2 regions of the Marinobacter sp. V032 genome follow, and region 2 is predicted to be linked to the other one. Evidence: riboswitches for the same ligand, from Rfam matches in the RefSeq annotation. Region 2 holds a riboswitch; the other holds the start of a gene.

Region 1 (4,809 bases), 1.6 Mb from region 2:
ACCAGCTCGTGCTGGCGTACCTGCAGCAGTCGCTGCTCGCCGTAAGCCTGCCATTTTGGATAATCAACATGCGCAGGCAAGTTGAGCGCTTTAGTCTGGGCGGCCCAGCGACAGAAGCCGGAAAAATCCCCCTGATTCAAATGCGTTGGAGACGTTGGTACCGGCAGGTAGTCATCACTCGAGCGCAGCGCTCGTTGCAACCCGTCAAACCCCAGCCGCCAGGCTCGCAGACGTTCTCTCTGCACTGTTTCCCTGGCCGGCGCTGTCACCGTTTCCTGAACCGCCAGACGACTCTCCCGGGTGCTCAAGGCCAGCCGGTCAGACTGTGAGGACACGAAATGTGACAGCGGGCTATGGCGAGTATCCCGGGTCAGGTGATAACAACAAGGGGAGAAGCTGATACGCGGCAGCCGCTGCTGCACGCTCCGCGTCAACAGGCGCTTGTGAAGGTCGCCACAGGCATGCAGCGCTACCGCGTGAGTGTCGGCCGGCATCTGAAGCGAAGGCGCGAGCACGTCCTGCCCGTGTATCGTCACCGCATCACCATAGCGCCGGGCAAGGGCGTTGCCTTGCTGAACCAGCGACGATGCCCACTCCATTCCGCACACACCTGACGGTGCAGTCGAAGCCAGGGTGCGCGCCAGGTGCCCTTTGCCACAGCACCAGTCCAGAACCCTGTGAGACAGCGGCTGTATCGCCCCGGCAAACCGACCCGCCTGCAAACGTTTGCGACCGGGCATATCCACTGCTCGGGTTTCCGGAAGGCTCAGATCAGCACCCGACAGGTCGGGTAGTCGAATCAGGGACGACCTTTGCGCCAGTGCCGGCACATCCTCACTCAGCAGATCCGCCAGTTGGTCTGGATGTTGCTCATAGAAATCACAGGTCGCGCTGTCGAAAGCACCAAGGCGTCGGGCCGTGGCAGAATACGCCAGGCACCACTCAGGTTCCGGCGTTGCAAATGGCACGTATTGCCAGAGCACGCGATGATCCCGAAGCCAGGTATTCAAGGCCAGCCAGTGCTGATCGGATGGCACATCTGCACCGCAGCCTGCAATCAGTTCAGGCATCCTTGCGATCCGCGTGACCCAGCGACCTCTCGGGCGAGACAAGATCACGCACAACCTGCTTCAGCTCTGTGATCTCGGGAAACCGGCCCGCCTCTTTGCGGGACCAGACCCGCTGCCCGTCAGCGTAGACTTCAAAAACGCCACCGGTGCCCGGCTTCAAGGTCAATTCGGTGATTTCGTCTTCAAATGTGCTCAGCAGCTCCTGCGCCATCCAGGCAGAACGGAGCATCCAGCGGCACTGCGTGCAATAGTGAATTTCAATCCGGCTCGACATGAAACAGCTCCGTTATGAGAGATAGGTGACCTCTGACTGGGTCTATTTTCGCGCACTCTATCGCGCCTTGGCCAGACACCCCCGACGCCTACCGCCTTCCTTGCCATCATTGGGCAACCTGTATATTCTCGCCCTGTCGGTTTCCTTCGGGAACCAGGGAGCCTTTGAAAAAGGCTCCTAATAGGGAATTCGCCGCGAGACTGCCTGTTGAGCTATCCGTTCAACGATCCGCGAACCGAAACTGCCCCCGCAACTGTAGGCGATGAGCAAGGCCCCTTCGTAGCCACTGGGAAACACATCCCGGGAAGGCCGGGCCTGCGATGATGCGCCAGTCAGGAGACCTGCCGACACGAGTTTCATAACGCCGGGCGGGGTGTCCCGGGGGAAGGAAGGTTAAGGCCTGTTTCATATTCCGGCGTGCACTCTTCGGCGCCTCTGGTAATCGGCGCTTCCGGACCACTGGACCCCCTTGTCCAATTCTCGTAGATCCGGAGACACGCTCATGCATCCCGTTCGCCAACTGCTGGCCGCGTTATTGATTCTGCCTGCACCCCATGCTGCTTTCGCCGCGACCCATTATCCGCTTTCGTTGACCAATTGTGGGGTTGAACTCCGTTTTGAGTCAGCACCCGAACGCAGTGTCACCGTCGGGCAATCCGCCACCGAAATGCTCTACATGCTGGGACTCGCTGATACCGTTGAAGGCACATCAGTCTGGTTTAACCCGGTGCTGCCACAATTCAGTAAGATCAATGCCGGCATCAAGCGGATAGCGGACAACGACCCCAGCTTCGAAGCGATAGTAAACAAAAAGCCCGATCTGGTGGCCGTTCAGTATGAGTGGCATGTGGGCCCGACCGGCAGCGTAGGCTCGCGTCGGCAGTTTCACGATCTCGGCATCAATACCTACATCATGCCCGCCGATTGCGACACCAAAAATAACGCCACCGGCGGCGATGGCACCCGGCTCGCTGCGTTCTCCACCGCGTCTGTCTACAAGGGTATTAACCAGCTGGCCACCATTTTCGACGTGCAGTCAGCAGGCGCAGCGCTGGTAAACGATCTCAAAGCGCGCGAAGCCCAAGCTGTAATGCGCGCCGAAAACCTGGATCTGCCTGACGACCTGTCCGCTGTCTTCTGGTTCTCCTCTCCCGATCTCGAGACCGATCCTTATGTCGCCGGCCGTCTGGGTGCACCAGGCTACATGATGGAGAAGCTGGGCATCCGCAACGTTATCGAATCCGATGAGGAGTGGCCCACTGTCGGCTGGGAGACCATCGCCAAGGCTGATCCGGATCTGATTGTCATTGCCTACATGGATCGCCGTCGCTACGCCGCAGATGACGTGCAGAAGAAACGGGATTTTCTGCGTAAGGATCCGGTTGCCAGTCAGATGACAGCAGTGAAAGCCGGCCGTATTGTGGAAATGGATGCCCACGCCATGAGTGCCACAATGCGCACCATCTTCGGTCTTGAGTCACTGGCCGATGCCTTGTCGGACATGACGTTTACCCCATGAGCCCACTACTGGCAGCCGGAGCCTTCACCCGCCCTATCCTGCGCTGGTTCTGGCTGACGCCGCTTATTCTGGTGATTGCCCTGATTGCCGGCACCGCCATTGGTGAAACGTCGATCCCGATTGACATCATTCTCAAGGTACTGGCGAACAAGCTCTGGGATGCAGGCTATGCTGTTGATCCGATCGATTCCGGCATTGTCTGGAGTTACCGTCTGAGCCGGGCCATTGTCGCTGCCAGTTGCGGCACCGGCCTTGCGCTCGCCGGCGTTGTGCTGCAGGCGTTGCTGCGGAACCCGCTGGCCGACCCCTTCCTGATGGGCATCTCCGCCGGCGCCTCAACCGGTGCCGTCTCCGTAACCGTCGCCGGCCTGGGCGCAGGCGCGGTCACGCTGTCCGCAGGTGCTTTCGCCGGCGCTTGCCTGGCCTTTGGGCTGGTGGTGCTGCTTGCCCGCGCGGCCGGCAGCGGCACGGGTGGTGGCGGGCGGGGTATTCAGACCGCAGGGGCGATCATCCTCGCCGGCATTGCCGGATCCCAGCTGTTCAATGCGCTTACGGCGTTCATCATTACCAAGTCCGCTAATGCAGAGGAGGCCCGTGGCATCATGTTCTGGTTGCTGGGCAGCCTCTCCGGTGTGCGCTGGGAAGACGTCATGCTTGCGGTACCCGCTGCTGTCGGCGGGCTGCTGGTCTGCCTCTGGCACATGCGGGCATTGGATGCTTTCACCTTCGGTGTCGACAGCGCCTCTTCCATGGGAGTCGCTGTACGGCCAGTGCGGGGCATTCTAATCGGGGTCATGGCCCTGGTAACCGCGGTGATGGTATCAATGGTCGGTGCTATCGGCTTTGTGGGCCTTGTCATTCCCCATGCCATGCGCTTTATCGTGGGCAGCCAGCACGCCCGTCTGATTCCCGCCTCGGCACTGGCCGGCGCGGTCTTCCTGATTGGTTCGGATGTGCTGTCCCGCGTTTTGGTGCCCGGGCAGGTACTGCCTATCGGTGTCATCACCTCGCTGATCGGCGCACCGGCGTTTGCACTGATACTGATCCGTGGTACGGGGGCTCGATGAGACTGACAGCCGAACATCTGGACTGGACCGTACAGAGCAAAAAACTGCTTGATAACGTCAGTCTTACAGTCGAGCCCGGCCAGAACTATGGTCTGGTGGGGCCGAATGGCTCAGGGAAAACCACCCTGCTGAAACTTCTGGCCGGGCTGCGAAAGCCAAGAACCGGACAAGTGCTGCTAGATGGCCAACCAATATCACGCATGCGTCAGCGGGATATTGCACAAACACTTGCGCTGGTAGAACAGCAGGCCGAAACGACCGACCGGCTCAATGTACGGCAAGCCGTGGGGCTGGGCCGAACGCCTTTTCTGTCTCCCCTTCGCCCCTGGTCAGAACAGGACGATATCATCGTGGCCCGGGCGCTGAATGATGTCGATATGGCGCACATGGCCGACCGGCTCTGGCACACGCTGTCCGGCGGTGAGCGTCAGCGTGTTCACATTGCCCGCGCACTGGCTCAGCAGCCCCACATCCTGTTGCTTGATGAGCCGACCAACCACCTCGATATCCATCACCAGCTCTCCATTCTCCAACTGGTGCGACAGTTACCTGTCACTGTGGTGATCGCCCTGCATGATCTCAATCAGGCCATGGCGTGTGATCGTATCGGCGTTATGGATCACGGGCATCTTGTGGCCGATGGCCCGCCCGCCGAGGTGCTGACCACCGAGCGGTTGCAGACCACCTTTGGCGTGCAGGCAGACCTCATTGAGGATCCGCTGGATGGCAGCCACATCATGCGCTTTCGCAACGCGATCTGAGTGCAACCACAGGTCTCACCGGTTGCAGGCAATACCGCTTGTGGCAAACGCGATGACGGAGAGCCCCGCTACGGATCGGGTCTGGGGTAGGGGCACATCAAGATGTTAGACTACCCGG
Region 2 (4,809 bases):
GGATCACGCCGCAGCGCTGGTCGTGACCCAGAGCACGAGCCATGGTGCCGAACGCCGAGCTGCTTTTGCCCTTGCCGTTGCCTTTGAGCAGGATCAGTACGCCGCGTTCGATTGAGGCCTTTGCGATCCGTTCGGCCACGATGTCTTTTTTCTTCTGCATACGCTGAAGATGGCTGGTATCTGAATCTGTCACAGGGCCTCCATGGGCGGAAATATCTGGTATGTAGCGCCAAGCTGTTCCGCGAGGCTGCGCGCCCGCCCGCGGCGGACGGGCGACTGCTCGATGTCGATCACCACGCAATCCTTGACCGGACCGATATCGTCCAGCGATTGACGGGTGCGGCCATCGGTAATCAGGTAGGTGCGTACCTGCAATCCGGGTTCGCGCCGCTGCCACTGAACAATCGCCCGCACAGCGGCTTGCATGGCATCACGAATGGGGGTGCCACCGCCGCCGCCCAACTTCTCCAGCTGGTCCAGCATATCGCTGGGTGCCCGGCGCTTGGGCAGAATGGAATCGACACGATCATTGCCAAACCCCAGAATCGCCAACTGTTCCCTGGCGCTATAGGCTTTGGCGGCCAGTTGCTGGACCAACCCTTTAGCCCGGGCGAATAACTGGCTGTCGAGCGTTGAGCCCGAGGTATCCAGCAAAATAAAGTGCAACACCGGTTGCCCTGCCCGCTGACGTTTGAAACGCCATTCTTTTAACGGCCACTGGCCGCAACTGGCGGCAAAGGTGGCGAACCAGTCCGGTTTTCGCGAAAGCTCACCCGTGGCATAACGCCCGAGACTCTGTTTACCTTTTTTTTTACTGCGCGTGGCGAGCAAATCCCGGGTGCCTTGCGTTACCCGGGCAGAGTTGTCCGGCAAATCAACCGGTGGCACTGCGACCATTGATTGCTGCTGCGGCGGCATCGCACCCCATTGGCCGCCCTGGTTGCGGGTTTTCGCATCGGCGCCAGATTCAGGCAACTGCGGGGCGTTTTGCTGCCGGCTGCTGCCCTGGTTCGAACGATCGCCACCGGGTGGTGTCGATCCGCCGGCGGGCGGTTCCCCGGCCGCTTTTCGGCGATGCGCCAGCACCCAGCCTTCAACCGCATCCAGATCTTCAGCCGTGATGCAGTCTGCATTACGCCAGGCAGCATGAGCTTGCGCTGCACGATGCCATGTCACATCGGCCCTCAGGCCTTCCACCGCTGCGGACTGGCAGCGCATGGCAATGTGTTCGTAGACCCAATCTTCAGCTGTAACCGAAGACAGTGCTTCGCGCGCAAGGCGAAGCCGTTCAGTCAGGTTCGCCTGCTCCGGCTGCCAGTCGTGACAATAGCCGTGGGGATCATGCTCAAACGCTTCCCGTTGGCGTACGATCGCAACCCGCTCCGATACCGGAATCGCATCACCGAGTTCAACACAGAGCCCGAAGCGGTCCAGCAGCTGGGGGCGTAATTCGCCCTCATCGGGGTTCATAGTGCCGATCAGCATAAACCGGGCGTCATGGGTGTGGCTGATCCCTTCGCGCTCCACCACGTTGATGCCCCGGGCTGCAGTGTCGAGCAACAGATCAACCAGCGCGTCGGGTAGCAGATTGACCTCGTCCACATACAGCACACCTTGATGCGCCCTTGCGAGAAGACCGGGTTCGAAGACGACCTTCTGCTCCGACAACACTTGCTGCAGGTTCAGAGCACCGGTGAGACGATCTTCGCTGGTGCCCAGCGGGAGGTTAATGAACGGTGGGTGTTTGCCGTCAGCATCCGATGGCAGCACGTCGGCCAGCCCCCGCGCCATGGTCGACTTGGCAATACCACGGGGGCCGCTGATCAGAACGCCGCCAATCCTGGGATTGATCGCATTCAGCAATAGCGCAGTTTTGAGCGATTGCTGACCCACAATCGCCGAAAACGGAAACTCAGGCTGGGGCGTCGGCATGACCATAGCTCTTGCCTGAGAGGCGCTTCACCGCCAGCGCGCACAAAATGCCAGCCAGCAACCAGAACGCAAGATTGGAAAGCCCGGAGGCCCAGATAAACTGCTGATGCAGCTCGGTTAACGCAGAGACAGCGGCCGGGTCCGTGTTGGCAAACCGGGGACCGGCAGGATGCGCTGGAATCCACAAATAAGGCACCACCAGAAATGGCAGACCAAACAACTTGCGCCAGCGCGGCGCGAGGAAAAGGAAACCGAGGCCCACTGCCGCTGCCACTACCGTAAACAGCCACCAATACTGGCGGGATTCCAGTGCTGCGGCATTCATACCCGGAATTTCAGGCGGCAAACCGATCGAAGGTGCAACGAAAATTGCAAGAAAACCAGCAATACCAAAGGTCAGGCCGGTGAGTGGCGTCGGTTTGAGGAGACCGCGCTCGCGCAGCACATTCATCAAGACCAGCAAAATAGCGGCGAAGCCGATACCCGCCAGAACATTCGACAAAGCGGTGAACAACACGCGCTCTGCACCGTCTGCAGGAGACCAAGCGTTTGCATCATGATGATGCCCGCCCGCGTCGTGTGCTTCAGCCACTTCGTGATGACCGGGAGCAGCGGGTTCGTCGTGGTGATGTGCGGACTGAGCGCCATGCTCATGATGATGCGCGTCAGTGGATTCACCTGCGTGATGATTGACAGCAGGTTGTTCTGCCACTTCAAACTGCTCGGCTGATAACAAAATCGGTGTTACACCAAACGACTGGATAGCCGTCAGGGTCAAACCCAGTACCACACCAATCAGGCAGGCACTGAAAATCAATGAGCGGAACATGCGTTTCCCTCCAGTAAATTTTAAAACTGAGCAATATGCCGTCTGAGATTGTCCCGGACAGCAGTCAGATATGACGGGGCGTCATGTGCTCAGTGGCAGGGAAACACGAATGAGTGCCGGGTATCGTGCGCCGCGTTATGAGCAAAGCTCATCGGCAGGAAACCCACGGCAAACAGAATTACGACGCCAAACACCAGCGCAGCGCCATGCTGGACCAGAGAAGAGGCACCGGATAGAGAACGGGAAGCCCGCTCGGTGGAAGAAGTGCTGATCGTAGACATTTTTTTCTCCTCGGTGCCCGCCGCACCGTTATTGGAATGGATAAACTGACAGGCCGGTCTTCGGGCTTGAACAGGGAGAACGCTTTAGACGTTCTCCATCGCTTGCACCTTCCCGGCTTGCGCCAGTGGTCATTCCAAGCTACTCGCTCTTACCGATGCGGGGGCAGCGTTGGCATTGGCACTATGGCCTCACCAAACTTCCCGATTATCCCCCATATTCGGGGCACCTATCGCTCAAGGAGCAATCGTAATCCATATGGTATAGCACAAGCAATCCGGCAAGCCGGTTTTGCCGGCGTTTCCAGGCTCCGCCAGCCGGGTTTCTGTTAACGATTACAACGGCTTCAGCCAGGGAGATAATTCGTCTGATTCGTCTATAAATTTGCCCCAGCCATTTCGATGCACCAGCTCGGCCAGCGGTAACCGGGAACGCCAGCCTTTCGCCTGCAATTCCGGCTGGTCCAGAAACTCGCTGACGTAACCGATGCAAAGATACGCCAGTGGATAGACGTGATCTGGCAGGCCAAGCGCCCGAGCAAGATCTTCCTGATCGAGAATACTGACCCAACCGACGCCGATACCTTCCGCCCGCGCAGCCAGCCAGAGGTTCTGAACCGCCAGGCAGGTGCTGAAAAGATCCGTCTCGACAATAGAGTTACGACCCAAGACATTCGGACCCCCTCGGCTGCGGTCGCAGGTAATGCAAAGATTAATCGGGCTTTCGAGAATGCCCTGCAGCTTCAGGTTTCGATATTGGTCCTGCCGATCGCCACTGTAATTTTCGGCGGCTTTCTCGTTCTCTCGATCAAACAGCGCCAGCACCGATTTCCGCACCTCAACGCTATCGATAACCAGAAAATCCCAGGGCTGCATAAAGCCGACGGATGGCGCGTGGTGGGCGGCAGTCAGCAGCCGCCCCAGCACTTCCGGCGGAACAGGGTCGGGCAGGAACTGTGAGCGGACGTCACGACGTTCAAATATCGCCCGGTACAACCCCTCGCGTTCCTGATCGGTAAAAGGCTGGCTGTGATCATTCATAACGTCTCGTCCGTCATTGTGTCGCTTTAAGAAGTCTTTGATTCAGTCTGTGCGGGTAACCCCAGCAGATCGTAAAGCCAGTCGATATCCAGCTGCTGCTCAATGTGATCTGCAAGCCGATCCAGCTGCGCCATTCGATGGTGCTGATAATCAACGGACCTGGCGCCTTTTCGAAGCCCCCAATTTGCCAGCAAAGCATCGCAGGCTTCGGGGTGATCAAAAATGCCGTGCATATAGGTACCCATGACCTGCCCGTCAGGACTGACAGCCCCATCTGGCCGACCGTCGACGTCAATAATGGCGGCCGATAGCGCTGCGCCTTCACTGACACCATTGTGCATCTCGTAACCGGTAAATGCAGCGGCACCGGCGCCTGGCAACCTCAATTCACCACTTACGGTTTTCAATTGCTTGCCGGCCACCATACGCGTCGACAAATCAAGCAAACCAAGTCCTTCGACACTACCCTGCTCCCCCTCCAAGCCATCGGGATCGTCAACGGAAAAGCCCAACATCTGGAATCCACCGCAGATGCCAAATACTTTGCCGCCGTAGCGCAGGTGACGCTGAATGACCTCAGGCCAGCCGTGCTTTTTCAACCAATCAAGGTCATGACAGGTGCTTTTACTGCCTGGCAGGATAATGACATCGGCAGGCGGAATGGCCTGCCCTTCAGCAATGAACTGCAGGTCAATATCCGGATGGAGCCGCAATGGGTCAAAATCGTTG

What was found. Region 2 has a riboswitch for cobalamin ahead of ACUN9X_RS11175 (CbtB domain-containing protein). Riboswitches for the same ligand answer to the same signal wherever they lie in the genome.
Region 1: linked by a shared signal. The riboswitch ahead of ACUN9X_RS04105 (ABC transporter substrate-binding protein) and the one ahead of ACUN9X_RS11175 (CbtB domain-containing protein) in region 2 are both predicted to bind cobalamin.

What each region holds. Positions count from the first base shown of each region.
Region 1 is NZ_JBQXYE010000001.1:892,121-896,929, reverse strand. It holds gene ACUN9X_RS04115 (methyltransferase) at 1-1,070, opposite strand, end outside; gene ACUN9X_RS04110 (SelT/SelW/SelH family protein) at 1,063-1,344, opposite strand; cobalamin riboswitch at 1,465-1,707, shown strand; gene ACUN9X_RS04105 (ABC transporter substrate-binding protein) at 1,847-2,863, shown strand; gene ACUN9X_RS04100 (FecCD family ABC transporter permease) at 2,860-3,930, shown strand; gene ACUN9X_RS04095 (ABC transporter ATP-binding protein) at 3,927-4,691, shown strand.
Region 2 is NZ_JBQXYE010000001.1:2,459,098-2,463,906, reverse strand. It holds gene cobO (cob(I)yrinic acid a,c-diamide adenosyltransferase) at 1-193, opposite strand, end outside; partial or broken gene ACUN9X_RS11185 (ATP-binding protein) at 907-1,932, opposite strand; gene ACUN9X_RS11180 (CbtA family protein) at 1,913-2,761, opposite strand; gene ACUN9X_RS11175 (CbtB domain-containing protein) at 2,851-3,042, opposite strand; cobalamin riboswitch at 3,077-3,288, opposite strand; gene bluB (5,6-dimethylbenzimidazole synthase) at 3,376-4,080, opposite strand; gene ACUN9X_RS11165 (cobyric acid synthase) at 4,107-4,809, opposite strand, start outside.